Regions from separate parts of the Sodalis sp. RH22 genome, predicted to be linked through region 2. Evidence: predicted binding sites of a transcription regulator. Region 2 holds the regulator's gene; each other region holds the start of a gene.
The links. The regulator CRP, encoded in region 2, controls carbon source genes, mostly activating them, when cyclic AMP is high. The targets are predictions, from matches to a motif close to ATGTGANNNNNNTCACAT.
Positions count from the first base shown of each region.

Region 1: idnD (L-idonate 5-dehydrogenase) is a predicted target of CRP. The motif match lies at 5,916-5,933, and genes of this name have one in related genera.
Region 3: adhE (bifunctional acetaldehyde-CoA/alcohol dehydrogenase) is a predicted target of CRP. The motif match lies at 6,369-6,386, and genes of this name have one in related genera.

Region 1 covers NZ_CP178731.1:3,775,999-3,786,239, reverse strand. Annotated here, with positions in the region: gene fhuE (ferric-rhodotorulic acid/ferric-coprogen receptor FhuE) at 1-1,484, shown strand, start outside; gene idnR (DNA-binding transcriptional regulator IdnR) at 1,561-2,553, opposite strand; gene ACL2XN_RS17190 (gluconate:H+ symporter) at 2,643-3,962, opposite strand; gene idnO (gluconate 5-dehydrogenase) at 4,044-4,808, opposite strand; gene idnD (L-idonate 5-dehydrogenase) at 4,824-5,855, opposite strand; gene ACL2XN_RS17175 (sulfite exporter TauE/SafE family protein) at 6,263-6,982, opposite strand; gene ACL2XN_RS17170 (LysR substrate-binding domain-containing protein) at 7,090-8,007, shown strand; gene ACL2XN_RS17165 (AAA family ATPase) at 7,966-8,124, opposite strand; gene ACL2XN_RS17160 (MFS transporter) at 9,448-10,241, shown strand, end outside.
Region 2 covers NZ_CP178731.1:4,433,688-4,443,928, forward strand. Annotated here, with positions in the region: gene ACL2XN_RS19995 (aminodeoxychorismate synthase component II) at 99-674, shown strand; gene argD (bifunctional acetylornithine/succinyldiaminopimelate transaminase) at 833-2,059, shown strand; gene ACL2XN_RS20005 (YccS/YhfK family putative transporter) at 2,075-4,147, opposite strand; gene crp (cAMP-activated global transcriptional regulator CRP) at 4,201-4,833, opposite strand; gene ACL2XN_RS20015 (hypothetical protein) at 5,001-5,189, opposite strand; gene ACL2XN_RS20020 (OsmC family protein) at 5,149-5,571, shown strand; gene ACL2XN_RS20025 (phosphoribulokinase) at 5,781-6,650, opposite strand; gene ACL2XN_RS20030 (YheU family protein) at 6,755-6,997, opposite strand; gene ACL2XN_RS20035 (LysE family translocator) at 7,119-7,721, shown strand; gene ACL2XN_RS20040 (ABC transporter ATP-binding protein) at 7,727-9,652, opposite strand; gene kefG (glutathione-regulated potassium-efflux system ancillary protein KefG) at 9,785-10,241, shown strand, end outside.
Region 3 covers NZ_CP178731.1:1,380,479-1,390,719, reverse strand. Annotated here, with positions in the region: gene ACL2XN_RS06280 (UDP-glucose dehydrogenase family protein) at 1-59, shown strand, start outside; gene ACL2XN_RS06275 (NAD-dependent epimerase) at 70-1,077, shown strand; gene hns (histone-like nucleoid-structuring protein H-NS) at 1,339-1,746, opposite strand; gene ACL2XN_RS06265 (thymidine kinase) at 2,312-2,932, shown strand; gene adhE (bifunctional acetaldehyde-CoA/alcohol dehydrogenase) at 3,376-6,096, opposite strand; gene oppA (oligopeptide ABC transporter substrate-binding protein OppA) at 7,198-8,835, shown strand; gene oppB (oligopeptide ABC transporter permease OppB) at 8,939-9,859, shown strand; gene oppC (oligopeptide ABC transporter permease OppC) at 9,874-10,241, shown strand, end outside.

The DNA.
Region 1 (10,241 bases), 660 kb from region 2:
GCGTTATTGCCGGCTACCAGGATAACGATACCTGGCTTGATCGCTATCATAACCGCAAAAAATTCATTTATGGCGTTATTGACGCCGACCTGACGGATTCCACCACGCTATCATTGGGTTATGATTATCAGGAAAGCGATACCAGCAATCCCACCTGGGGCGGGTTGCCGACCTGGTACAGCGACGGCAGCCGCACGCATTTTGACCGCAGTTTTAATCCGGCGCCGGACTGGAGCTACTCCAGCCATGAGTCGAAAAAAGTCTTTGCCGATCTGACCCAGCGCTTTGCCAACGGCTGGCAGTTGCGCGTCAACGGCACCCATGCCGAAACCGATTTCGACTCCAAGCTGATGTATGCCGACGGTTTCCCGGATAAGGACACCGGCGAGGGCGTTTCCGCCTACGGCGGCTGGAATAAAGGCAAACGTAAGCTGGATTCCGTCGATACCTACGCCACGGGACCCTTTGAGCTGCTGGGCCGACAGCATGAGCTGGTGGCCGGCGCCAGCTACAGCAAACAAAATAATCATTTTTTTAACTCCCAGGCCACCATTACCGAGTCCGATATCGGCAATTATAACAACTGGAACGGCCATATCGCCGATGCGGACTGGAGTCCATGGGTTGATTATTCCAACGACACCATCCGGCAAAAATCGGTCTATACCGCGGCCCGTTTTTCGCTGGCCGATCCGCTGCACCTGATCGTCGGGGCGCGCTACACCGACTGGCGCGCCAATGGCTCGACCGCCACCAGCGATAAAGACGACGTCACGCCCTACGCCGGCCTGATTTATGATATCAACGACACCTGGTCCGCTTATACCAGCTATACCGCCATCTTCCAGCCGCAGACCTACCGGGACGCCAGTAAAAACTATCTGGACCCGACGACGGGTAAAAACTATGAAGCCGGCCTGAAAGGCGACTGGTACAACAGCCGCCTGACCGCGTCTTTGGCGATTTTCCGTATCGAGCAGGATAATGTGGCGCAAAGCGAAGGCACCTATATTCCCGGTACGACGGAAATGGCCTATCGCGGCGTCGACGGCACCGTCAGCAAAGGCGTCGAGTTCGAACTTAACGGCGCGGTAACCGACAACTGGCAAGTCACTTTTGGCGGCGCGCGTTATGTGGCCGACGATCAGGACGGCAACGCCATCAACGCCGAACTGCCGCGCACCTCGCTGAAATTGTTTACCCGTTATCAACTGCCGATGCTGCCCGATCTGGCGGTGGGCGGCGGCGTAAACTGGCAGAACCATACCTGGCAGGATGCCGCCGGCCCGCAGGGTACGATGCGCGCCGACCAGGGCAGCTACGCGCTGGTCAGCCTGTTCAGCCGCTACCAGGTTACCCGCCAGCTTTCGGTGCAGGCCAATATCAACAACCTGTTCGACAAAGAGTACTATGACTACCTCGGTCCTTACGCGGTATATGGCGCGCCGCGCAATATGTCGGTAACGGTGGGTTACACCTTCTGATCATAGACAGGGCGGGAGATATCCCGCCTTGTCTTCTGGCATCCATACCCGTTAAACCGCGGTTTTAACAGCGGCGTCAAATCGTTCCTCCTTTAAAAATCTGGTAGCCTAGGTCAATAGAGTAATTGACATCTTCATGGCGGATTTTTTTCAGCACCATTTCCGCCGCGCATTTTCCCATGCCGATACGCGGGGTAATAACGCTTGCCAGGCGGGGGGTTATGGCCCGGCCGATATCCAGCCCATGGAAACCGGCGATGGCGATATCGCCGGGGACGGGGATATTTTGCCGCAGGCATTCCAGCAGCGCGCCCACGGCGATGTCGTCATTGGTGCAAAACAGACCGTCCAGATCGGGGAAGCGTTTTAGCGCCTGGTTAAAAATATCGGCGCCGAGGGAAAACGAGGATATTTCATTGGCGGTGAGCATCAGCGGGGTTAAATCGTAAGACTTCATCGCCTGGGCATACCCCTGGTAGCGCTGGCGGTCGCGCAGATCATCCCGCGAACCAAGATAGACAACCCGGCGTTTGCCGCTGGCCAGCATGGTCGACATCATATCGAAAGCCGCTTCCTGGTTATCATAGCCCACCTGGATATCCATAAATTCCTCACGGGTATCCATCACTTCAACAACGGGGATTTTAGCGGCCAGCAGGCTTTTTATACTGCGCAGGGTATGTTCTTTTTCCATCAAAATAATGCCGTCGATGCTGTAGGAAAGCAGATTAACAATCTGCTGCTCTTCCGTTTCCTTGCTGTAATTATAATTGGCGATTAATGTCTGGTAATTATTAACCGAGGTTACGGACTCGATACCGGCCAGCACGTCGGAAAATACCTGATTATTAAACGACGGCACCAGGATGCCGATGGAGTGGCTGATGGAATTCAGCATCATCTCCGGCGCCCTGTTTGGAATATAATTCAACTCTTCGATAATACCGGCTATTTTGGTCCCGGTCGCCTTGGCAACTTTTTCCGGCGTGCGCAGATAACGGCTGACCGTGGTTTTGGTGACGCCGGCAAAGGTGGCGATGTCTTGCATGCTGACCCGGTATTTTTTCATTCCACCCTCTCTGATGATCCCGGTCCGGCAGCCATGGCCGGCAGACCGGGAATATCCTTTCGCGTTACGCTCCAAAAAATCTGTGCCAACTAATGGATAATCATATTGAGCAATAGTACACCGGCTAATCCGATAAACGAGATCAGTGTTTCCATGACCGTCCAGGTTTTCAAGGTTTCAGCCACGCTCAGGTTAAAATAACCCTTAAACAGCCAAAAGCCCGGGTCGTTGACATGGGATGCGATCACGCTGCCCGCGCCGGTCGCCAGCACCATAAGCGCCGGATCGGCATGGGTGACGGCGATAATCGGTAAAACAATGCCCGAGGTGGTGATCGCCGCCACGGTGGCCGACCCCAGCGCGATGCGCAATAACGCCGCGACGCACCAGCACATGACAAGCGGCGACAGCGACGTGCCGCGCATGATATTGGCGATAAAATCACCGACGCCGCTGTCCACCAATACCTGTTTAAAGGCGCCGCCGCCGGCGATAATAAAAATGATCATGGCGATGGCGGCAATGGAATCGCCCAGGATATCCATCACCTGGCCGATCTGGCGCCCGCTGCGCAGGCCGAGAGTAAAAATACCCAGTACGATGGCGGCAAACAGCGCCACGGCGGGATTACCGATAAATTCCAGCAACAGACGCACGCCGTCGTCTTTCGCCATGGTCATGTCGGCGATCGCGGCCAATGCCATCAGAATGACCGGGATAATGGCCACGGTCATGCTGACGGCAAAACCGGGCATTTCCTGTTCGGTAAAAATTTTCGGGTTGAATAATCCCGCCGGCGGTTCTTTTTCAAATTTTTTCAGCAGTTTGGAAAAAAGGGGGCCGGCGATAATGACGGTCGGAATAGCGATGATCAGGCCATAAATCAGCGTGGTGCCCAGGTTGGCGTTAAAAATGATGGCGATAGCGGTAGGGCCGGGATGCGGCGGCAAAAAGCAATGGGTCACCGACAGGGCGGCGACCATCGGAATGCCCACATACAGCAAAGGCAGCCCCGAGGCGGCCACAATGGTAAATACCAACGGCAACAAGAGGACGAAACCGACTTCATAGAACATCGCCAGGCCGACCACCAACCCGGTTATCACCAGCGCCCACTGGATGCGTTGTTTGCCAAAAAACTGTATCAGCGTCGTGGCGATGCGCTGGGCGGCGCCGGTATCGGAGATCAGGCGTCCGAGCATGGCGCCGAATCCCAGGATCATCGCCAAACCACCCAAGGTGCCGCCAATACCGTTTTGAATCGAGTGCATGACCGCCAGCGGTTTCATGCCCTCGGCGATACCCACCACCGCCGCCACAAACACCAGGGCGATAAAACCATTGACTTTAAATTTGATCATCAATATCAGGAGTAATATTACCCCTAATGCAATAATTATAATCGGCATATCCAATCCCCATGCTAATGACGAAAAGTCGCCCGCGGGCGGCTCCCGTCATTTATTTATTATTCGTTATTTTTTTTACTTTCAGACTGCCGCCAACATACCGCCGTCAACAAAGATCAGGTGACCGTTGACAAAATCAGAGGCTTTCGCCGCCAGGAATACCGCGGCGCCGATAAGTTCCTGCGGGTCTCCCCAGCGGGCGGCCGGGGTGCGTTTGGTCAGCCAGGCGGTAAATTCCTGGTTATCGACCAGGGCCTTGGTCATTTCGGTATTAAAATAGCCGGGGGCGATGCCGTTAACCTGAATATTATAACGGGCCAGTTCCACACACATGCCGCGGGTCAGCATTTTAACCGCGCCCTTTGACGCCGCATAGGGGGTAATGGTGTCACGGCCGAGTTCGCTTTGCATGGAGCAAATATTGATGATTTTACCCCGGTTGCGTTTGATCATGTTACGGGCAACCGCTTGTGAAACCAAAAATACCGCCGTTTGATTTACCGCGATAATATCGTTCCAGTCTTTCTCAGGAAATTCGGTAAACGGATGGCGTCGCTGGATGCCGGCATTGTTAATCAAAATATCAATAGGGCCGATATCGGACTCAATTTGCTCAATAGCGCTATTAACGGCCTGGCTTTTCGTCACATCAAATGCGACAGAATAAGCGGTATACCCTTGGTCCCGTAACTGCTGCGCCGCTTTTTCCGCGCGGGCGGCGGTAATATCATTGATGATGATTTCCGCACCCGATTGCGCCAGTCCGTTGGCCAATAAAAAACCAATGCCTTGGGCGGAGCCGGTAATCAGCGCTTTTTTATTTTTTAATGAAAAAATATCGTTCATTTTGGATCCCTATTTTCAAAAAACCAACTGTACTTTTGACGCTAACGATTTGTCCGCCGCGAAGATCAACGCCTGTTCAAGTTCGGCCTGCGGATATTCACCGGATAACAACGGCAGCGGGTCGATGGTGCCGTTGCCCAGCCAGGCCACGGCGGTATTAAATTCGGTGGTGAAACGAAAACTCCCCACCAGCCTGATTTCCTTGGCTATGACCATCATCATGGGGAACTCCGGCGTCACGCCGCCCATGCCGACCTGGACTAAGGTACCCCTGGCCCGGGTTAATTCCAGGCAGCGCGTAATGGACTGGGGATGGCCCGAGGCTTCGAACGCGATATCGAAGTAGCCTTTTTGATCGGCATACGCGGAGAAATCACCGGCCGCCGCATGCAGGGTTTTGGTGGCGCCCATTTGGGCGGCGATATCCAGGCAACGCTGGCTCAGGTCGGCGCAGATGATTTCCCGCGCGCCCGAGGCCTTGGCGGCCGCCACCAGCAAGCTGCCGATAGGCCCGACGCCGGAGACAAAAACGGTTTTACCCTTAACGTCCCCGGCCTGATTCACGGCGTGAATGGCCACCGCCAGCGGTTCGGCAAAAGCCATGACGCGTTCATCGAGGGCATTGTCAAAGGGGATGCATTGTTCCGTATCCACGACTTTAAATTGCGTGAATCCGCCATCCACATGCGGGAAATACATGGCGCTGCCGAAAAAGCGCATATTAATACATTGATTTTCCTCACCGGACAGGCAATATTTACACTGTTTACAGGGCTTGCTGGGGTTAATGGCCACGCTCTGGTTAACGGATAACCCCGGGGCATCGCTTTTTACCACATGGCCGATAACTTCGTGCCCCAGAATCATGGGCTGGCGCACTTTGAAATTTCCGACCGCACCCTCCTGGTAATAATGCAGATCGGATCCGCAAATCCCGCCGCGGGATATTTTAACCAAGGTCCCCTGGCCGGAATATTCTACGTTTTGCGCCACCACGGCAACGGCTTTTTTTCCGGTAACCACGCAAGACTGGGTATCAACGTTCATTTTTATTTCCTCAACGGTAATGTCGTTGAGGTGCAGTTAAACGGCTATGGATGTGCAAAACTGTGATGGATGTCACTTAAAAATGATGTAACGAAAATGATGTAACGCATAACGTGATTGACTTAATAAAAAGCAACCTCCGTTCAAAATGAACAAGAAATAATGTGAATAACCCGGTATGGTAAATTGGCCGCTAAATAGATGCTAATTATGTTATTAGGTATTTGCTATCCCTCATTATTACGGATCGCGAGAGTACGCCTCTGATAAACAGGCGATAGTTACCGCCGCCGCCTGTCCAGGCATTGTCGGTTGCCGGTGCTGGCTTTATGTATGCTTGGCCATTGGGTTCTATTTTTTATTTTTATGGATTTTATAGCGCGTTATATTCCGCAGGGAATCATTTATCAATTAAGCGCGTCCCAAATCATTGAGGCGCCCGCCACCAGCATCATGGCGTCAATCAGGCGGTTAAAGGTTTTTTCAGCCATTTTCACCAAGAATATTTTACCGATGTACATGCCGGCAACCAGCGTACCGCCTACCATCAGGCCACTGATAACGACGGACCGCGGCAGGGCGCCGATGGCCCCGAACGCCGATGCCTTGGCAAGGTAGATAGCAAAGGAGGCGGCCGCTTCCGTCGACAGCAGCGCACCTTTTGTCAGCCCATACCCGGCAAAAAGGGGGATGGTCAGCGGGCCCGTGGAGAAAACCACCCCGGTGAGGTAACCGACCAGTGCGCCCGCCAGCGCCAGTTGCCTGGCGTTGAGCGTTATTGCCCGGGCATTGGCCCAGTGGCGCGCCGGGATCAGCAGGAAGAAAAACAGGCCGATGCAGAAGTTGGAGAGGGGCGCAGGCATCAGCCACAGCGTATTGGCGCCCAGGACGGCGGCGGGGATACCCGGCAGGGAATACCACAGAAAGGCCCTGATATTGATGTCCCTGCGCCACATAAGCACACGCGAAACATTACCCATAATGGCGGCGATGGCCATGATGGGAACCGCGGCCTTGGGACCAAAGGTATACGCCAGCGCCGGCAACAGCATGATGGAAGCGCCTGTGCCCACCATGCCGCTGATGATGCCGGCCGCTATTCCAATAATGACAATGATCAGATACATCACGCCGGCACGTCCTTTTTCAGGGGGTAGTAACCATGATGATAGCGATCAGAAATGGAATGGTGCGTGATAAAATATCACGCAATAGTGATAAAAAAGGACTGGTTATGCATTCACTCCCACCCCTGGCGGCATTACGGGCATTTTTGGTTGCATGCCATGCCGGCAGCTATACCGCCGCCGCCAAAGAATTATGTATTACCCATGGGGCGGTCAGCCGCCATATGCAGGTGGTTGAAAAATGGTTCGGCGTTAATTTATTCAGCCGGGAAGGCCAGCGACGCGTGCCGACGCCTTACGCCCTGACGCTGGCCCGGGAGCTGGGGAGCGCGTTTGATAACCTGTCCGACATCGCCCTGCGCTACGGCAACGGTGGACGTAATAATGTCTTTAATGTCAGCGTGCCGACCACACTGTGCCTGAAATGGCTGCTGCCCCGCCTCGATGATTTTTATACGCGCTTTCCCCAGGCAAATTTGCAGATTTCCACGGCCAATACCGAGCAATTGCACATTATCGGGCACTATGACCTGTTGATCCGGCGTGATATTAGCGTAGCGGAGTATTCCGCGATCGCGTTTTTGCAAGATCAGCATTGCCTGATGGCCTCCCCCGCGCTGCTTAAGCGTTATCCGCTCCGCCTGCCCGCGGATGTCCTCGCCTGTCCCCGCATTGAAACCCTGACAAGGCCTGGGCAGTGGAATCTGTGGCTGGCGGCGGCCGGCCTGCGAAAAACACCCGCGAGCTTATTTCGCCGTTACGACCATTTCCACGTTTCCCTGCAGGCGATGCTGGAAGGGATCGGGGTGGGATTGGGGCCGGTCAACACGCTGTCGGCGGAGATAATGCATGGCCGTCTTGTCCCGCTGTTTCCGCAATTTACCGTTGCCCCCTGTCAATACCAGGCCTTAACGCCGGTGAGCGTGCAAAAAACCGTATTGCACCAAGCGTTTGAGCAGTGGCTGGTGGTGCAGGGGAAAGCGCTAAATGCCGATGGCGATAACGACGCAAACACAACAGTCTGAGCGAATGCCGTGCCGGCCGGGTTCTTCGACAACGGTATAGCCGCGTCGCTTCAGCTCGGCGAGTAACGTGGATTTCCCACCACCGGAACAGCCGGAAATAACGATAAGTCGATTCATGTTTTTCTGTGCCTGCTGGATATGAATGCCACGATAGAATTATGCCAGGTTTGAACGTTGAGCCACCATGGGTAAAGGCCATCCTGGCCTGTTAACGTCTTTGATGATCCCCGCTATTGATGACCGGTATGGGCTTAGAAAGAGACGCGCGCGGGGGAAGGCTTGCCCACCCGCGGTCAGAAAGCATGGCATCGCCTTAACGGCCGGGATCCCCTTGCTTAAATTATCGGCACCCAGTCAATAGATGAGGGTATTGGAGCAAAAATGGATCCGGCAAGGTGTAAAAATCGCCGGGCCCGAAAGCCCGGCCAGCAACATTAGCCTACCAATGCAACCCGCCCATAGCTCACAGAACCAAAGCTTGAATGAGACTGTATAGTGGCAGAACGAATCTTAATGGTTCCCTAACTGTTCCTAATCTTGCCAAATCAGCGTAGTGAGGCCAGGGGACAACGTCTCGCCCGGCATAGCGCGTTTGTCGCCGGCGCGCCTGCAAAAGCGGATTGAGGATCATTCGCCCCAATACAACGTGCACTTCACTTCCCTCAATGCGATCTCCTCACCCACCCTTATCCAGCCGCAATTCCGGGGCGGCTGCCAGGCATCCGAATCCCGCGCAGATATTTCGGCCGCCTTTGCGGGTGGCGGAAAATGTGAATATTTTTAATGACATAAAGCTACCCAGGCTAAAATATTTATTAATTATTTTTCAGTTTCTTAATCAAATTGTCGTGAACGTTATCACAAATCTTACAGGGCATTATTGCCGGGGTAAAAATCTTCGGTAAAAATGCTAACTCGAATTAGCAAGAATATCTTTACCTGAAAAAACGTGCCGGCGGCAAAGCCTGTGCTCATTTTATACAGGCAAGCATGTTAACGCATTGTTTTGAAAATGCTTAATGATGTAACGGGACGGGTGAGGTTTCGTCTTCACCCGGCGGCGATGGCGGCGGACCCGTATTGACGGCCCATGGGGCGGGTTGTGAGGCAGAGCCGCCGGTGGGCGGACAACGCGCAATGCCGCGCCTGTGAGCTTAAGCATTGTTTCCCCTGTATTTTTTTGTCGCCAAAGCTAACTCGAAGCAGCCTGTTAAATGTCATTGGATACACGTCATGGCATTTGGCGCCCGGGCGCTGACGCAATATAGACGGGTCTTTATCGCCGGCGATGCGGTGAAACCTAGCAACGCGTGACCCTGTTGCCGGCCGCTGCGTCTGGCGCGGCCAACAGGAAGCGCCGGCATCAACGAAGGATGAGTAGGACAGACAGAACGGCGAAATACTCGTGTACCTCAATAAGCAAGGTAAATGGGAGTATATATGCACCAGAATATGAATATCGACAAGCTGATCCTGATGGCCAAGAAACGGCTGGATTTGCAGGAGGCTCCCGGATCCACCAAAGCAGGATGGCTGATGATCACCGCCCTGCTTATCGAGTCATGGGATATCTATTCGATGGCGTTTATTATCTACGCTCTCAAAGATATCTATCATCCGAGCAGTTGGCTGCTGGGATTCACCGCCGCCGGCACCCAGTTCGGCGCCATTATCGGCGCCATGTTGGGCGGCTGGCTAACGGACAAGGTGGGCAGGCGTAAAATCTTCCTCGGCTCAATGCTGATGTTTGCGCTGTTCGCCATACTGCAGGGGCTGGCGCCGAATATCTACTGGCTGGCGATTATCCGCTGCTTCGCCGGCATTCCGGTGGGCGCCGATGTCGCCAACGGCTTCACCTACATCATGGAGGTGATGCCGAAAGGCAAACGGGAGGTGATGGCCAACCGATGGCAGTTTATGTTCGCCCTCGGCATCCTCGCGGCGATTTCCCTGGTCACTCTGTTGGTCGCCCTTGGCGTGCATAGCGATCATGTTTGGCGCATCGTCCTGGCGGTACCCGCCATCCCCGCCTTTATACTGCTGATGCTGCGCCGTGAACTGCCCGAAACCCCCGCCTGGTTTGTGGAACGGGGCCGGTTTGTCGACGCCCGCAAGGCAGCGCGCCAGTACTATGGCGATCGCGATGGACAACTGCTGGACGATCTGCTGCCTGAACACGATGTCACTATCCAACAGCCGAGCATGGGCGAAGCGCTAAAAGATTTGTTCAGTCG
Region 2 (10,241 bases):
GACGCTATCCTGTGTAGCTGGCGGGGCACGGGCCGCTATCTAAAATGCATCCTGTTGTTATTCAATAAAAATCTATTTACCAGTAGGATATACCGGCGATGTTGCTGCTTATCGATAACTATGACTCCTTTACCTACAACCTGTACCAATATTTTTGCGAGCTGGGCGCGCAGGTAGAGGTATGGCGCCACGACCGGTTGCAACTGGCCGATATCGAGCGCATGGCCCCGCGGCAACTGGTGATTTCCCCGGGTCCCGGCACCCCCGACGAGGCCGGCATTTCATTGGCGGCCATTCGTCATTTTGCCGGCAGGATACCTATACTCGGCGTCTGTCTGGGTCATCAGGCCATTGCGCAGGCTTTCGGCGCCCGCATCGTGCGCGCAAACCAGGTGATGCACGGCAAAACCTCCGCCATTACCCATGACGGCCGCGGCGTCTTCGCCGGGCTGGCCCTGCCGCTGACGGTCACCCGCTACCATTCCCTGGTGATCGACCGCGCCGGCTTGCCCGATTGCCTGGAGGCGACCGCCTGGAGTCTGCGCGACGGCGCGCGGGATGAAATCATGGGCATCCGTCATCGAACCCTGCCGCTTGAAGGTGTACAGTTTCATCCTGAAAGCGTGCTCAGCGAGCAGGGCCATCAACTCCTGGCGAACTTTCTTGCGTGTTAGCCGATCGGCATGTTGATATAGCATTAACGGACAAGGCCACGGGCAGCGGCTTTTTTTCGCTCTGATAGTGATAAAACGATTGCACTGGAGTGATTTTTTATTCATATTTTATGACTATAATATCACTTCTTGATTTGTTGCGGACCGGGTAATTACATATGAATACAGATAATAGCGCAGTAACGCGGGAAACTTTCGACCAGGTTATTCTGCCGGTTTATGCACCGGCGCAGTTTATTCCGGTCCGGGGCATGGGCAGCCGGGTATGGGACCAGGACGGAAAGGAATATATTGATTTCTCCGGCGGCATTGCGGTCACTGCGCTGGGACATTGCCATCCGGCGCTGGTCGCGGCGCTGAAAGCCCAGGGCGAAACCCTATGGCACACCAGCAACGTCTTTACCAACGAACCGGCGCTGCGCCTGGCGCGCAAGCTGATTAACGCCACCTTTGCCGACCGGGTGTTTTTTGCCAACTCGGGCGGCGAGGCCAATGAAGCGGCGTTTAAGCTGGCGCGTCACTACGCCATTACCCGCCACAGCCCCTATAAAACCAAAATCATCGCTTTTCATAACGCGTTCCACGGCCGCACGCTGTTTACCGTTACCGTGGGCGGGCAACCGAAATATTCCGACGGCTTCGGGCCAAAACCGGCGGATATCGTCCATGTGCCTTTTAACGATCTGGCGGCCGTCAAGGCGGTGATGGATGATCATACCTGCGCCGTGGTGGTGGAGCCGATTCAGGGTGAAGGGGGCATTATGCCCGCCACGCCGGAATTCCTGCAGGGCCTGCGCGATCTGTGCGACCAGAATCAGGCGCTGCTGGTGATGGACGAAGTGCAGTGCGGCATGGGGCGCACCGGCAAGCTGTTTACCTATATGCACTATGGCGTAACGCCGGATATTCTGACCACCGCCAAGGCGCTGGGCGGCGGTTTCCCCATCAGCGCCATGCTGACTACGGAAGAGATCGCCTCGGTGATGAAAGTGGGCACCCACGGCACCACCTATGGCGGCAATCCCCTGGCCTGCGCGGTATCCGAGGCGGCGCTGGATGTGATTAACCAGCCGGAAGTCCTGGCGGGCATTAACGAAAGGCACGATCGTTTTGTCAGCGCGCTCCGGGCAATTGACGACAAATATCAGGTATTTTCGGATGTGCGCGGCATGGGCCTGCTGCTGGGCGCCGAACTGCGGCCGCAGTTCCATGGCCGGGCGCGCGAGTTCCTGCACGCCAGCGCCGCGCAGGGCCTGATGATCCTCAACGCCGGTCCGGACGTCATCCGTTTCGCGCCGTCGCTGGTGGTGGAGTTCGCCGATATCGAACAGGGCATGGCCCGGTTTGAACAGGCGGTGGCGCAGGTTATCGCCGCCAAACCCTAGGCGCGCGGCGGGAGACTAATGGCTTAACCGGCGCGCCAGCCAGTTGCCGTGCTGCGGCCGCTGGCGCCAGGCTACCGAAGAAATCGTATGCATCACGCCCAGATGGAACAGAATACGCCGCAGATGGCGTTCCATCAGGGTGCCGGGCAGCTCCGGCGTTTCGCCGGCGGCGTCCATCACCGGGCTGTCTGAGCTTGGGCCGTCATATTCCAGCCGTTGCTGGCAGCGCTGCAGCGCCACCTCGCAAGAGGCCAGGTACTTTTGCGCCAGCGTCGGCGTCAGCATGTAGTGATCCCGCGCCAGGATGGTCATGGCATTGATGTGCTCGACGATGAACTGGCTATGGGTCACCCATAAACGCATATCGGTCAGATAGCGCGAATTAAACGCCGGCTCCCGCATCGCCTGGCTAAGCGACGTAAACAGCGCGTTGTGCGCCTGGTTGACCTTCATGCGCGCGTAGGCCAGCGCCGCCGGCTCGGGGGCGGGTTGCAGCAGCAGCCGCAGCGCGTCCTGGCCCCGCTCCAGCGCCAGATGGGCGTTTTTGCGCAGCATACCGCTTTGCCACTGCGGCCATAACCACAGCATGCCGCCGAACGCCAGCATACAGCCGATCAGCGTATCCACCAGCCTGGGCACCAGGAAATGCGCGCCGTTCAGCGACAGTAGCTGCAACGTATACACCGCGGTCACCGTCATGCCGATCATCGCCAGGCCGTAATTTTTGCGCAACACCAGGTAAGACGCCAGCGTCAGGAACAACATGCACAGCAATACCGTGCCGTCGCTCAGCCTGAATTGCAGCGTGCCGGCGGCAATCACCAACCCCGCCAACGTGCCCAGGGCCCGATGCTGGATCCGCACCCGGGTGGCGTTATAGCCGTTCTGGCTGACAAACATCACCGTCATTAAAATCCAGTAGGGTTTGGGGAGATCCAATACCAGCCCCAGGCTGCTGCCGATGGCCAGCATAATCCCAAGCCTTGCCGCGCTGCGCAGCGCCATGGATTTAAAGGAACAGTAGCTGACCAGCGCATGCCAAAACGACAGCCGCTGCTGGTTGTCGGCCATCAGGTCGCGGCGGTAAAGCGGGCGCTGGGTACGCAGCAGCCGGGCGATACGGCTGAAATGGTAATAACAAAACTGTCCGACCGGATTATCCGGATGCCGGTCGGCAATTTTTTCCAGGGCCGACAGCGCGGTGGCCATGTTAAAACGCCCCGGCTGCCGGTGATAGAGAATATCATCCGCCAGTACCCGCAACCGCGCGGCAATCAGCCGGGCGTTATAGCGGATAACCGCCTCGGCGTGGCTTTGCGCCACCAGTTTTTGTACTTCGTCCGGCTGGTGCAGGCTGACGGCGATATGCTCCTGCAAATCCAGCGCCACCTGGAAAGAACGCAGCAGGCGTTTGTACTGCAGCTGATCATTGGCCGACAGCATATAAAGCTGCTGGTATACCTGGGCAATCAGATCAATCACCGCCTGCTGGCGGGCAAACAGCGGCGGCAGGGCGGTTTCCGGATCGGTATGCTGTGTCAGCAGGGTATATTTCGCCTCGATATAATCCGCCAGCTCCCGATACAGCAGGCTAAGAGATTCCCGCATCGGCTGCTCCTTCCACAACCGGAACCACAGGGCGTTGAACAGTCCGTACCAGGCGGTGCCGGCAATATACAGCAGCGGCGGCACGACGGGCGGCACATTGCCGGCCAGGCCCAGGGTAAAGATGGCGGCGATAAGCGCGGCGGGCAATAAACGGCCGTGCAGCGGGCTGATTTCACCGGTAACGCCGAACAGCAGCGCCAGGCCGAGCATCACCAAGGGCAATGGCACCGGCACGGCCAACAGCACCTGGATCAGCACGCTGCTCAGCGCGAACAGCGCACCGCCGACGGCCAGGCGCTTGAAAAACCGTTTATGCAGGGTATCGAGGCCGGCGATATTGCAGCAGGCAGGGACCAACGAAAACAGCAGGCCGTTTTGCAAGCTGCCGAATAACAGGCCGGCGGCCACCGGCAGGCATAGCACGATGGTTTGCCGCAGGGCATAGTTTACTTCAGGGTGGTAGATTAACCGGCGCCACATACTGTCAGCAAAAAAAGCGTGGTACGAAGCACCACGCCTGTATAACGGGGCTATCAGCGCGTGCCGTAAACAACAATGGTTTTACCGTGCGCGGATATAAGATTTTGATCTTCGAGCATTTTAAGAATACGTCCTACCGTCTCGCGGGAACAGCCGACAATCTGGCCGATTTCCTGACGAGTGATTTTTATCTGCATGCCGTCGGGGTGGGTCATGGCGTCGGGTTGTTTCGCCAGGTTCAACAGGGTTTGCGCTATGCGTCCGGTAACGTCCAGGAATGCCAGGTTGCCGACTTTTTCCGACGTTACCTGTAAACGACTGGCCATTTGCGCCGACAGGCGCATCAGGATATCCGGATTCACCTGAATCAGCTGCCGGAATTTTTTATACGAAATCTCGGCGACTTCACAGGCGGTTTTCGCCCGTACCCAGGCACTGCGTTCCTGACCTTCCTCGAATAGGCCGAGCTCACCGATGAAATCTCCCTGGTTAAGATAGGAGAGAATCATCTCTTTGCCTTCTTCATCCTTAATCAGCACCGCCACGGCGCCCTTAACGATGTAGTAAAGCGTTTCAGCCTTTTCACCCTGATGTATAAGTGTACTCTTCGATGGATACTTATGAATATGGCAATGAGACAGGAACCATTCGAGAGTCGGGTCTGTTTGCGGTTTGCCGAGAACCATTCGCTGTTATCCTCTTTTGTCATCGCTATCCCAGGTTCGGGACATCGTATTCCCTGTTACGGCGCTTGTATTATTCACTCTGACTCCGCGTTTAAACGGAGCGACGTAAGGGAACTTATTAGGGTCTGGTAATGTGATGTTCCGATCGATCTCTTGCCCTTTCATTATCATGAGGCCGATCCAGCCTTGTTTTTAGCATAGGTTTGAAGCAGTGTCTTCTGTTGTCTTGCTTCAGCATGAAGTATGTTCAGTAACATTGCCAGTTTTCCAACAAAAATGTAGTCTGCTGGAAAGCTTTTCATCAGGAGTATCATAATGCAGGCACGGGTCAAATGGGTAGAAGGGTTGTCTTTCATGGGCGAATCCGCCTCGGGCCACCAGGTTTTGATGGATGGGAACGCGGGCGAAAAAGCGCCCAGCCCAATGGAAATGGTATTGATGTCGGTCGGCGGCTGCAGCGCCATTGATGTGGTATCGATTTTACACAAAGCGCGGCAGGACGTCCGGGACTGCGAGGTCAAACTCACCTCCGAGCGCCGCGACGAGGCGCCGCGCCTGTTTACCCATATCAACCTGCATTTTATCGTCACCGGCGCCGGGCTGACCGACAAGGCGGTGGAGCGGGCGGTGACGCTATCGGCGGAAAAATACTGCTCGGTCTCACTGATGCTCGGCGCGTCGGTCAATATGACCCACAGCTTTGAAGTGCGCGACGAACGCCACGCCCCCGCCGCCTAACCGGCCCGCCAACACCGCACTCAAACCCGGCGTGTTCAAGGGAGAGCGCGCCAATGGGGTCGAATCGGGCATGGTTTCTCTGCCCGACCGAGCGCCCCATGGCACGGTATGCTAGGCCCGCCAACACCGCAGCGAATCCTGGCGTGTTCAAGGGAAAGCATGCCGATGGGGCCGAATCGGGCGTGGTGTTCCCGCCCGAGGCCTCGAGTTTACTTAATTTCCTTTCCTTCCAGCAACTGCTGTACCAGCGGCCCCATTATCAGCTCCATCGCCAGCCCCATCTTGCCCCCGGGCACCACCAGCGTATTAATATTGGAAATAAAGGAGCCTTGCAGCATCGCCAGCAGGTAAGGCAGGTCGATATGCGCCAGGCTACGGAAATGAATAACGACAAAACTTTCGTCAAGTGAGGGAATCGCCTTGGCGGCGAAAGGGTTCGACGTGTCGACGGTCGGCACCCGCTGGAAATTGATATGGGTGCGGGAAAACTGCGGCGTGATGTAGTTAATATAATCCTCCATCGACCTCACCACCGAATCCATCACCGCCTCGCGCGAATGCCCCCGCTCGCCGGTATCGCGCACCAGTTTCTGGATCCACTCCAGGTTGACGATGGGCACCACGCCCACCAGCAAATCCACGTGCTTCGCCACGTCATGGCTATCGGTTACCACGCCGCCGTGCAGCCCCTCGTAAAATAACACGTCCGTCGGTTCCGGCAACGCCTGCCAGGGCGTAAAGGTACCGGGGATCTGGTTATACGGCACCGCCTCGTCATACGTATGCAGATATTTACGCGACTGACCGCGGCCGGTATCGCCATACTGATGAAACGTATGCTCCAGCAGGCCAAAGTTATTGGCGTCCGGACCAAAGTAGCTGATATGGCGCCCTAAATCCCGCGCCTTGCGGATCGCCATATCCATTTCCGGCCGGGTAAAGTGATGAAAGCTGTCACCCTCCAGTTCGGCGGCGTGGATATTCAACTGCTGGAATATTTTACGAAACGCCAGGCTGGTGGTGGTGGTGCCCGCACCGCTGGAACCGGTAACGGCAATAATGGGGTGTTTTGTCGACATGGTAACCCTACGCTTGGTTGAATTGCGGCGTGAAGAAGTGCGCCCGGCATCAAGGCCCAGAAGTGAGTGTTAGCATATTTAGCGCTTAGGGGCCAGGGGCTTCGCTATTCGCCCGGCGTATTACCGGCCTGGTCATTAAACCGGCCGCGCGGCATGATATTGATATTTTCATGCAGTTCCGACCAGACCACCACCGCCTCGCCGCTTATCAACTGGCGTTTTACATCCTCGACCTTTTGCGCCAGTGATTTCTCCTGCTCGCCATAATCGGTGCCCTCACGCAGTACAAAGGACTCGATCAGGTTATAGAGCGTGTCAGGATCGATTTGTTCCCAGGGAATAATCACGATATTGTGTCCCGATAGTCAATAAATCAAGGTGTTGAGTAAATTTCACCTGTTATGCCTTGTGCATCCCCGTGCGCACTGGTAGCTTCATACGCGTTATTTTACGGGGAGCCGCCAAAACGTGGAACTGAGTCTTTTTCTGTCAATGCTGGGGTTTCTCTGGGTGGCCGCCATTACCCCTGGTCCTAATAATATGCTGCTTACCGCCTCGGGCGCCAATTTTGGCTTCTGGCGCTCAATGCCGCTGATGATCGGCATCATGCTCGGCATGCAATGTATCCTGCTGCTGGTGGCCTTCGGCATCGGCGGCCTGATCACGCTTTATCCGTCCCTGCATTTTATGCTGAAGGTGGCGGGCAGCCTTTACCTGCTGTGGCTGGCCTGGAAAATAGCCACCGCCGCCTATGAAAAACTGGAAACCGACGCGCCGCCCCCCCGGCCCATTCCCTTCTACCAGGGCGGCCTGCTGCAGTTTCTTAATCCCAAGGCCTGGCTGATGGCGCTGGGCGCGGTAGCCAGCTTCAGCCTGAGCGGCAGCGCCTATATCACCTCCGTCGGCGCCATCAGCGTCGGCATCGTCAGCGTCAATATCGTCTCCGGCGTTATCTGGCTCGGCTTCGGCACCCTGATCGGCCGGCTGCTGCGCAGCAAACGCGCCTGGATCGCTTTTAACGTCGCCATGGGCCTGCTGACGGCGGCCTGCGTATTGCTGATCTGGCGCTGACGCGCTTATTGCGACTCGAACTCCCGGGTCAGGGTCTCCAACTGTTCCTGGGCGTCCAGCCACGCCATTTCCGCCTCTTCCAGCTGCGATTTAACCTTGGCCTGCTGCTGCAGGGCCAGGGCCAGGTCCGCTTTACGGCTGATATCATACAGCGCCGCGTCGGCCAGTCCGGCCTCGATGGCCGCCAGCTCCGCGCCACGTTTTTCCATTTGCTGTTCATAGCGGGTAATGGCCTTGCGCAACGGCTGGGTCTGATTACGGAAATCCGCCTCGCGCCGCTTCTGGTCTTTCCTGGCCTGGGCATTATTGACCTGCGGCGCCGGGGTCTCGGTATCATTGCCGTCCTGCGCCGCCGCCTGGCGTTGCTGATCCACCAGCCACTGCTGGTAATCCTCCACATCGCCGTCAAACGACGCGACGCGACCGTCATGCACCAGATAAAATTCATCGGTGGTGGAACGCAGTAAATGCCGGTCATGGGACACCACCACCAGCGCGCCGTCGAAATCTATCAGCGCTTCGGTCAGCGCCTGGCGCATATCCAGATCCAGATGGTTGGTCGGCTCATCGAGCAGCAGCAGGTTGGGACGCTGCCAGACAATCAGCGCCAGCACCAGCCGGGCCTTTTCGCCGCCGGAAAAACGCGCGGTCGGTTCGGTCACCTTATCGCCACGGAAACCAAACCCGCCCAGATAGTCGCGCAGCGCCTGCTCATACTCCTGCGGCGCCAGCCGGATCATATGCGCCAGCGGCGATTCGTCGGCGCGCAGGAACTCCAGCTGATGCTGGGCGAAATAACCCAGCTTGATGCCTTTCGCCAGGCCGATGGTGCCGGACTGCGGCTCAAGGGTGCCGGCCAGCAGCTTGATAAGCGTCGACTTGCCGGCGCCGTTGCGTCCGAGCAGGCCGATGCGCGAACCGGGCACCAGGTTAAGCTTGATGGAATTAAGGATGGTGCGCTCGCCATAACCGGCGCTGACTTTCTCCATGCTCAGCAGGGGGCTCGGCAGGCTTTCCGGAGTACGGAACTTGAACTGGAAGGGATTATCCACATGGGCCGGGGCGATCAGCTCCATCCGCTCAAGCATCTTGATCCGGCTTTGCGCCTGCTTGGCCTTGGTGGCCTGGGCACGGAAACGGTCGATATAATGCTGCAAATGGGCCACTTTTTCCTGCTGGTGCTGGAACAGCGACTGCTGTTGCGCCAGCTTGGTCACCCGCTGCTGCTCAAACGACGAGTAGTTGCCGGTATATTCGTTCAGCGTCTGCTGTTCAATATGCAGGATTTTATTTACGATAGGATCGAGAAAATCCCGGTCATGGGAAATCAGAATCAGCGTACCGTCATAATTTTTCAGCCATTTCTCCAGCCAGATGACCGCGTCCAGATCCAGGTGGTTGGTCGGTTCATCAAGCAACAGCAAATCGGAGCGGCAAATCAGCGCCTGCGCCAGGTTAAGGCGCATGCGCCAGCCGCCGGAAAAATCCCGCACCGGCTGTTGCAATTGATCCTGGCTGAACCCCAGCCCGTGCAGCAGGCTCGAGGCGCGCGGCCGAATGGTCCATGCCTCGATAACGTCCAGCTTGCCGTGCACGGTGGCGATGGCGTGGCCGTCGTTTTTCTCGTTGGCGAGCTGGAGGTCGGCTTCCAGCTGGCGATACTCGCGATCGCCGTCGATAACATACTCCAGCGCCGGCACGTCAAGGGCCGGCGTCTCCTGGTTAACCCAGGCCATCGACCAGTTGGCGGGGAAGGTCACGCTGCCGGCGTCGCAGCCGAGTTCATGCTTCAGCAATGCCAATAATGTTGATTTGCCGCAGCCGTTCTTGCCGACGAGTCCGACCTTTTGCCCGGGATTCACCGTGGCGGTGGCGTTATCCAGCAGTACGTTGGTACCGCGGCGAATTTGCAGTGAGGAGAAGACAATCATAAAGCGCCATAGTTTGAGAGTATGTTAAATTAACATTATTGAATGCTATCCAGGATAACGTGTCCTGGTTTCAACTTTGCGAAGCATGGTAGCGGAAAAGCCGCGCCCTGACGACGCTTTGGAGGGGAATTGATCGCGCAGCCACCCAAAGTTTTGTTGTTGTATGCCCATCCGGAATCACAGGATTCGGTTGCCAACCGGATTTTGCTGCAGGCGGCATCGTCGCTCGAGCATGTCACCGTACATGATCTTTACGCCTTTTATCCGGATTTTTTTATTGATATTCACCACGAACAGCAATTATTGCGTGAACATCAGGTCATTGTGTTCCAGCACCCGCTTTATACTTACAGTTGCCCGGCATTATTGAAAGAGTGGCTCGACCGGGTGCTGGCGCGCGGATTTGCCAGCGGCATCGGCGGCGACGCCCTGGCCGGGAAATACTGGCGAACGGTTATCACCACCGGCGAACCGGAGGGCGCTTATCTTAACCGCGGCTACAGTCGCTACGGCATGGAGGATATTCTACGTCCGTTCGAATTGACCGCCACCATGTGTCGCATGCATTGGGTGCGCCCGCAGGTGATCT
Region 3 (10,241 bases), 2.8 Mb from region 2:
GCCGTGGTTTCACGTATTACGCCATAGGTCGTGGGGCTTCGCTCGCGTCTTATAAGTAAGAGGGGCCCCATGAAATTTTTGGTCACCGGCGCCGCGGGTTTTATTGGTTATCACGTCAGCAGGCGCCTGCTTGCTGACGGCCATCAGGTCATCGGCATTGATAACCTGAACGACTATTACGACGTCCGCCTTAAGCAATCGCGGCTGCTGCAATTGCAGGGCGACACCGCCTTTACCTTTCATCGGCTGGATTTAGCCGACCGCCAGGGAATGGCGTCCCTATTCGCCGGGGAAGGGTTCGAACGCGTGATCCATTTGGGCGCGCAGGCGGGAGTGCGTTATTCGCTGGAAAACCCCCTGGCGTACGCGGACTCCAACCTTATCGGCCATCTGAATATACTGGAAGGGTGCCGTCACAATGGCGTCGGGCATTTGCTTTATGCCTCATCCAGCTCGGTATATGGCCTCAATCGTAAAATGCCGTTTTCCACCGACGATACGGTGGATCATCCGGTGTCATTGTACGCGGCGACGAAAAAAGCCAATGAGTTAATGTCTCATACTTATTCACATCTTTATCAACTGCCAACCACGGGTCTGCGTTTTTTTACCGTATACGGCCCCTGGGGCCGGCCGGATATGGCATTGTTTAAATTTACCGAAGCCATGCTTGCCGGCAGACCTATCGATGTGTATAACCGCGGCGAGATGCGGCGTGATTTCACTTATATAGACGATATCGCGGAAGCCATTATCCGTTTGCAGGATGTCATTCCCACGGCGGACAGCCAATGGACGGTGGAAACCGGGTCTCCCGCCACCAGTTCCGCGCCGTATCGCGTATATAATATCGGCAATAGTCAACCGGTCCAATTGATGGAATACATCAAGGCGCTGGAAAATGCGCTGGGCATTAAGGCCGAGATGAATTTATTGCCGATGCAGCCCGGCGATGTGCTTGAAACCAGCGCGGATACCGCGGCGTTGTACGCAGCCATTGGTTTTAAACCGCAGACGGAGGTAGCGGAAGGAATACAACATTTTGTCAATTGGTATCGTGATTATTATCACCAATGACTTTAGGGGGATGTTGCGATTAATGTCAAAAAGGCGACCTTCAGGTCGCCTTTTTGTGAGCGCTGCCCGCTAACGGTTAATCACTCCACCGGCGGCGGCAGTAAAGGACAAATTGCCTGGCACCCGGATCGAACGCCAAATGTTTCTTATGCTAATAATGCTGCTCATAATTTATGCACATTATGAGCTGAGGTTTGCTTACCGGTAAAAAAAACACCCGCTGAGTATTCAAACGGGTATTTATAATAGCGGTAATTTGGATTAAAGCAGGAAATCGTCCAGCGTCTTGCCTTCATCTTCAATAGACTTCTTGATGACGGCAGGCGTACGGCCTTGGCCGGTCCAGGTTTTGATTTCACCGTTTTCATCGGTGTACTGATATTTAGCCGGACGTGCCGCACGCTTGGTTTTACCCGTTGCTTTAGAAGCGCTCATGGTTTGCAGCAATTCATTCGGATCGATACCGTCGGCAATCAGCATTTCACGATATTGCTGTAATTTGCGGGTGCGTTCTTCGATTTCAGCCTGTGCTTGGCTGTCTTCCTCACGGCGTTCGTTGACAACGACCTCAAGTTTCTCCAGCATTTCTTCCAGAGTCTCCAGGGTACATTCTCTCGCTTGCGCACGCAGAGTTCGGATGTTGTTAAGAATTTTAAGTGCTTCGCTCATTGTCCTAATCTCGAATAATATAAATGGGGCGTCGGGGTAATAATAGAGCGGTAGTTTCTTTTCTGCAATAGCTAGTTTGTAAGTAAAGTAAAAAATAATCTTTTTTTTAAACCACCGCAGCCAAACGACAGTAAATATAAGGCTTGGGGCGAGTAACGACAAATTGATTCGCCATGTTGCGTTTTTCCCCTACTGCACTTTATGGAGCGCATATTGCACAAGACGTTTCATTATGAGCCATGTTTATATCAGGGGGAAATAGCAGGGTTATAAGCCTCCCATTAACCTCCGCCGGTTAATGAAGGTCCGACCTGGCGCCGGGGTAAGCGCGCCTGGCAAATGACCGGAGGGTGAATGGTAAAGTAGCCTGTAAATGATTCAATAAAATTACACTATTTTTATTCATTGCGGCGGGGGCGCCTTATTAGACCCGGCCCGGCCAACCGCCGCGCAGGGCGGGGGGAGTGAATCCGACGCGGGGCGGGGTGGGCCTTTGTGTTAAAGAATATGATACACTTATGGTCATATTAATTATGTCATGATTTTTCACCGGGGTATGGGGCTGATGGCTCAACTATATTTTTATTATTCTGCGATGAATGCGGGTAAATCGACGGCGCTGCTGCAATCTTCCTATAATTATCAGGAACGGGGCATGCGTACGCTGGTATTTACCGCGGAAATAGATAATCGCTTCGCGCGCGGGCAGGTCCGTTCCCGTATCGGCCTTTCCTCGCCGGCCGAGCTATACCGCCCCGATACCGATTTACTGGCCGTCATCACGCAGGCGCATCAGCTTGAGCCGTTGCACTGCGTGTTAGTCGACGAAAGCCAGTTTTTAACCCGGGAACAGGTTAACGGGTTGTCCGATGTCGTGGACCAGCTCGATATTCCGGTGCTCTGCTACGGCTTAAGAACGGATTTTCGCGCGGAATTGTTTCCCGGCAGTCAATATCTTCTTGCCTGGGCGGATAAATTGATTGAACTGAAAACTATCTGTTATTGCGGTCGCAAGGCGAACCGGGTATTGCGGCTAAATGACGAGGGCAAGCCCGTGCATGATGGGCAACAAGTGGTTATCGGCGGGGATGAGCGTTATGTCTCCGTTTGCCGCAAACATTACAAACAGGCGCTGGAACAGGATGTGTCCGTGCCAGGTTACACGCGCCTGACGCCGTCGGCTTAGGTTCGCGCCGGTCCCGACCGGCGGCGAATCCGCCAGGCAGGCAGCCCGCGCGCTTAAACCGCCCAGGCGGCGCGCAGCGGCTGCCAATGACCGGGCCTGGGCGTCGGCCGCGCCCAGGCCCGGGAATCCCGTGTCGGGGCCTTTAGGGGCCTTCAGCGGTCTTTGTCTACGAGTGGCGGCGTTGCCGGCGAAAGCCGGGAACGGTATTGAGGACTGGGCGGTGGGACGCGCCGGGGACGGCTAAAGGCAGGCAAGGGCACCCGGAGTTATGAATACCCCGTACGGCGCTGGCGTTGCGATAGCGCGTTAAACGGCCCAGGCGGGCCGTAGCGCGCATCCCCAGGCGGGGGCGTAGTGATAGCGCTGCGGACACAAAAAAGCCCCTTACGGGGCTTTTTTGCGTTTCCCCCGCCGGAACGGGGGACTAACAGGCATCAGCAGTATCAGCTGGTGACTTTCTTGCCTTTCTTCTCGGATTTCACGACGTCATTTATCGTCGCTTTGATATTACCGACAGGGGCGGGCGCATTGGCCGCCGCGACGGCGTTTTCAAAGGGTTCGACGAATTTACGGCCATAGTAGGTATCCATCAGGATTTGCTTAAGTTCGGCAATCAGCGGATAACGCGGGTTGGCGCCGGTACATTGGTCATCGAACGCATCTTCCGACAGCTTGTCGACTTTTGCCAGGAAGTCTGCTTCCAGCACGCCGGCTTCGCGAATAGAGGTCGGGATGCCCAGGTCTGCCTTGATTTCGTCAAGCCAGGCGAGCAGATTCTCGATCTTCTGCGCGGTACGGTCGCCCGGTTTGCTCAGGCCCAGATGGTCCGCCACTTCGGCGTAGCGACGGCGTGCCTGCGGACGGTCGTACTGACTGAACGCGGCCTGCTTGGTCGGGTTGTCGTTGGCGTTGTAGCGGATCACGTTGGAGATCAGCATAGCATTGGCCAGGCCATGGGGAATGTGGAATTCCGACCCCAGTTTATGGGCCATGGAGTGACATACGCCGAGGAAGGCGTTGGCAAACGCAATACCGGCGATGGTGGCGGCGTTATGCACGCGTTCACGGGCCACCGGGTTCTTGGCGCCTTCATGATAGCTGGCCGGCAGGTATTCTTTAAGCAGCTTAATGGCCTGCAGCGCCTGGCCATCGGAAAACTCGGTGGCCATAATGGACACATAGGCTTCCAGCGCATGGGTTACCGCATCCAGGCCGCCGAAGGCGCACAGGGATTTAGGCATGTTCATCACCAGGTTGGCGTCGACAATCGCCATATCCGGCACCAGGGCATAATCCGCCAGCGGGTATTTCTGGCCGGTGGCGTCATCGGTGACCACGGCGAACGGTGTAACTTCCGAACCGGTGCCCGAGGTGGTGGTAACCGCAATCATCCTGGCTTTTACGCCCATTTTCGGGAACTTGTAGATACGTTTACGGATATCCATAAAGCGCAGCGCCAGCTCTTCGAACGGGGTGCCCGGATGTTCGTACATCACCCACATGATCTTGGCGGCATCCATCGGCGAGCCGCCGCCGAGGGCAATGATGACATCGGGTTTAAACGACATCATCTGCTCGGCGCCCTTGCGCACGATGCTCAGGGTCGGATCGGCCTCAACCTCGAAGAACACTTCGGTTTCAATGCCGTGGTTTTTCAGCACCGAGGTAATCTGGTCGGCATAGCCGTTGTTGAACAGATAGCGGTCGGTGACGATAAAGGCGCGTTTTGCGCCGTCGCTGGCCACTTCGTCCAGGGCGATCGGCAATGAACCACGACGGAAATAGATGGATTTAGGAAGCTTATGCCACATCATATTTTCAGCTCGCTTGGCCACGGTTTTCTTGTTGATGAGATGCTTGACCCCGACGTTCTCGGAGATCGAGTTCCCGCCCCAGGAACCACAACCCAGCGTCAGGGACGGCGCCAGCTTGAAGTTATAGAGGTCGCCGATACCCCCTTGGGAGGCCGGGGTGTTGATCAGGATACGCGCGGTCTTCATCTTGTCGCCGAAAAAATTCACGCGTTCAGGCTGGTTATCCTGGTCGGTGTACAGACAAGAGGTATGGCCGATGCCGCCCATCTCCACCAATTTTTCCGCTTTGATCACGGCGTCTTCGAAATTCTTGGCGCGGTACATGGCCAGCATCGGCGACAGTTTTTCATGGGCGAAGGGTTCTGAGTCGTCCACGACGGTCACTTCACCGATCAGCACCTTGGTGTTGCCCGGCACTTTGATGCCGGCCATATCGGCAATCTTCGATGCCGCCTGGCCGACAATGGCCGCGTTAAGCGCGCCGTTTTTCAGGATGATGCCCTGAACGGCTTTCAGTTCCTCGCCGCGCAGCATATAGCCGCCATGGCTGGCGAAACGTTCGCGTACGGCGTCATAGATTTCGTCGACCACGATAACCGACTGTTCGGAGGCGCAGATGACGCCGTTATCGAAGGTCTTCGACATCAGGATGGAGGCTACCACGCGTTTGATGTCCGCGGTTTCATCCACCACGACCGGGGTGTTGCCGGCGCCGACGCCGATGGCAGGCTTGCCGGAGCTGTAGGCGGCCTTGACCATGCCCGGACCACCGGTGGCGAGGATCAGGTTGACCAGCGGATGATGCATAAGCTGGTTGGATAATTCCACGGTCGGCTCGTCTATCCAGCCGATGATGTCTTTCGGCGCACCGGCGGCGACAGCGGCCTTAAGCACGATTTCCGCCGCGCGGTTGGTGGCGTTCTTGGCGCGCGGATGCGGCGAGAAAATGATGCCGTTGCGGGTCTTCAGACAGATTAACGCCTTGAAGATAGCCGTCGATGTCGGGTTGGTGGTAGGCACGATACCGCAGATGATACCGATGGGTTCGGCGATGGTGATAGTGCCGAACGTATCGTCCTGGGCCAGGATGCCGCAGGTTTTTTCATCTTTATAGGCGTTGTAAATATATTCGGAGGCAAAATGGTTTTTAATCACTTTATCTTCGACGATGCCCATACCGGATTCGGCTACGGCCATCTTGGCGAGGGGGATGCGCGCATCGGCGGCGGCCAGGGCGGCGGCGCGGAAAATTTTATCCACCTGCTCCTGGGTAAAATTGGCATATTCGCGCTGGGCTTTTTTGACGCGTTCTACCAGCGTATTAAGTTCAGCGACATTAGTAACAGCCATAATGCTCTCCTAATAAATGTTAAAATTTTGGGTTAGATTGTTAAACTCTTTAAGTAAAAAGCCTGCCCGCCTCGCCCACAAAGATATATATGACTAATATTATATCAGTTAGTCTATCTGCCCAATCAGGGATATGCATTGGCACAATGAGCTTTTTACTTAATGAGTTTCTTCAATCACCTACTTTAACAAAAAATTCAGTTAAATTGCCGCTTTTTTATGCTTACCCGGCTTTGCGTTAAAGGGATCTTAAAGAGTATTACCGCAGTTATATGTGATACATATCACAAATTATGCATGCTGACTCCATTCAGCAGGGAGGGGTAGCCGCAAAAGTTACACAGGTGCCTTAATTACGTTAACCGATGAAATGTCGGGATAAATACGATTACAATTAATTAACAAACTGGCTGCAAAATTCGCCCCAAATAGCGATTTACCGCCGGGGGAGAAAGCAAAACGGCAGGCCGCCAGAAAAATCCACCTTAACATTGCCTGCCTAACCCCGCGCAGCGATGCTCATAACGGTCAGCATCAAAATAGGACAAAACATGCACGGAATTGGCCAAAATGCACCATAAAGCATCAGCGTATATTAACTGCGCAATGGGATTTTGTCGGCATAATGGGAAATTAATCGTGCTTTATTTCAAAACGATAGCGGGTTTTATCGGAATTTTCCGGATTTTTTTTCAGCCTAAGCGGCAAAGGGTCTTGTCACAATGCTACTCAGATGTTATTAGTGTTTATTCACGCATCATTAGGCGTTTATTCTCTTTACAGGCCATAAATTGACCTTATGTGTTTTTATGTAACAAATGATTAAATAATAATTATTTTTCCATGTAAGGCTGATATTTTTTGATGCCATGATAACTGTAAATAACTTCTTGCCAGGCCTGTGTCCCACCCGATTGCTGTTTTTGCCGGCGCCGCGCCGGCTTGTTTCCTTTATAGCCTTCACCAATAAGGAATACCGCTTCTTTGCCTTGTGGTTTCGTTCACCATAATTGGCGTGGGAGTTGTCATACCCGTTTAACGGGAACCTGCGTGCCGCAAAGCCGGGGCCACGCAATAATAAAAAACTGGAGTGCACTGATAATGACCAACATCACGAAAAAGACACTGCTGGCGGCGGGCATCATTGCCGCACTGGGCGTCGTGTCGGTAGGATCCTCTTTCGCCGCGGACGTTCCCGCCGGCGTGCAGCTTAGCGACAAACAGGAATTGGTGCGCGGCAACGGCGCCGAAATACAGTCCCTCGATCCCCATAAGATAGAAGGGGTGCCGGAATCCAATATCAACCGCGATGTGCTGGAAGGGCTGACCATTAACGACCTGTATGGCCATACGCAGCCGGGCGCCGCCGAAAGCTGGGAGACCAAGGACTCGAAAGTCTGGATCTTCCATCTGCGCAAAGACGCCAAATGGTCCAACGGCGATCCGGTGACGGCGCAGGATTTTGTCTATAGCTGGCGTCGCCTGGCCGACCCGCAGACCGCGTCGCCGTATGAAAGCTATCCGCAGTACGCCCATATCGTGAATATCGATGAAATCATTGCCGGCAAAATGAAACCCGATACCCTGGGCGTTAAGGCCGTGGACGATAAGACGCTGGAAGTGACCCTGAGCCAGCCGGTGCCTTATTTTCCTAAATTACTGAGCAACCCCGCCATGTCGCCGGTGCCGCAAAAGGTGGTGGAGCAGTTTGGTGAAAAATGGACCCAGCCCGCCAATTGGGTCGGCAACGGCGCGTATAAAGTAAAGGATTGGGTCGTCAACGAGCGTCTGGTGCTGGAGCGTAGCCCGTCCTATTGGAATAATGCCAAGACGGTGATCAACCAGGTGACCTACCTGCCGATTTCCTCGGAAGTAACCGACGTGAACCGCTATCGCGCCGGCGAATCCGATATGACCTATAACAATCTGCCGATCGAATTATTCCAGAAGCTGAAACGCGAAATCCCGAAAGAAGTGCATGTCGATCCGTATCTGTGTACCTATTATTATGAAATCAATAACCAAAAGGCGCCCTTTACCGATGTGCGCGTGCGCACTGCGCTGAAACTGGCGCTGGATCGCGATATTATCGTTAACAAGGTCAAGGCCCAGGGCGACTTGCCCGCCTTTGGTTTTACGCCTCCGTATACCGACGGCGCCAAGCTGACCCCGCCGGAGTGGTTTGGCTGGAGCCAGGACAAACGTAATGCCGAAGCGCGTAAGCTGCTGGAGCAGGCCGGCTACACCAAGGATAAGCCGCTGACCTTCGATTTATTGTACAATACCTCCGATCTGCATAAGAAACTGGCGATTGCCGTTGCGTCGATATGGAAAAAGAACCTGGGCGTGGAAGTCAAGTTGGTAAACCAGGAATGGAAAACCTTCCTCGATACCCGTCACCAGGGGACCTTTGATGTATCCCGCGCCGGCTGGTGTGCCGATTACAACGAACCCACCACCTTCCTGAACATTATGCTGACCAATGGTTCGAGCAATACCGCCCATTACTCCAGCCCGGCCTTTGATAAACTGATTGCCGACGCCGTCGACGCCAAGAGCGATGATGCGCGCACAACCTTGTATCAGCAGGCTGAACAGCAACTGGATAAGGATTCCGCCATCGTTCCGGTGTATTACTATGTGAACGCCCGGCTGGTGAAACCTTATGTTGGTGGATATACCGGTAAAGATCCGCTGGATAATGTGTATGTAAAAGACCTTTACATCATCAAACATTAACCAGGCGTAATGGATGACAACAGGGCAGGGTCTTCACGGGCCGTGCCCTGTTTTTCCTGTTCAAGTGAACGATTTGAATAAATGCACGTTATAGGTATTGGGCATGTTAAAGTTTATTATCCGCCGGTTGCTTGAAGCGATTCCGACGCTATTCATATTGATCACCATTTCATTTTTCATGATGCGGCTGGCGCCCGGGAGTCCGTTTACCGGCGAGCGCGGCCTGCCGCCGGAAGTGATGGCCAACATCGAAGCCAGGTACCATCTCAACGATCCGATGATAAAGCAGTACGGCGCGTATCTGGTCCAACTGGCGCACGGTGATTTCGGCCCGTCGTTCAAATATAAAGACTATTCGGTTAACGATTTGGTGGCCAATTCTTTTCCCGTCTCGGCCAAGCTAGGCCTGGCGGCGTTTATACTGGCGATGGTGGTGGGGGTATTCGCCGGCGTCATGGCGGCGCTGCGGCAAAATACCAAATGGGATTACCTGGCCATGGGTTTTGCCATGACCGGCGTCGTCATACCCAGCTTTGTGGTGGCGCCGCTGCTGGTGCTTATCTTCGCCATTACGCTTAAATGGCTGCCGGGCGGCGGCTGGAACGGCGGCGCGCCCAGGTTTGTGCTGCTGCCGATGATTGCCCTGTCGCTGGCCTATATCGCCAGCATCGCCCGTATCACCCGTGGCTCGATGATTGAGGTGCTGCACTCCAACTTTATCCGCACCGCCCGGGCCAAGGGACTGCCCATGCGGCGCATTATTTTCAGCCACGCCCTCAAACCCGCGCTGCTGCCGGTCATTTCTTATATGGGACCGGCGTTTGTCGGCATCATTACCGGCTCCATGGTAATAGAAACCATCTTCGGACTGCCGGGGATCGGCCAGCTGTTTGTCAACGGCGCGCTGAACCGTGATTATTCGCTGGTGTTAAGCCTGACCATCCTGGTCGGGGCGCTGACGATTTTATTTAATGCGATTGTCGATGTGCTGTACGCGGTTATCGACCCGAAAATACGTTATTAAGCTGGAGCACGCACATGATGATTGGTAACAAAAATAGCGAGGCTCTGGAGAAACTCAGCGAAACGCTGCAAGTGGAAGGCCGTAGCCTTTGGCAGGACGCCCGCCGGCGTTTTATCCATAACAAGGCCGCGCTAACCAGCCTTATCGTTCTGGCGCTGATCGTGGTGTTTGTCGCCCTGGCGCCTTCCCTGGCGCAATTCAGTTACGACGATACCGACTTTGCCATGATGTCGGCCGCGCCGAGTATGGAATCCGCGCATTATTTCGGCACCGATTCCTCCGGCCGCGATCTGCTGGTGCGCGTGGCCATCGGCGGACGGATTTCCTTGATGGTCGGCGTCGCCGCCGCGCTGGTGGCGGTGATCCTGGGCACGCTTTACGG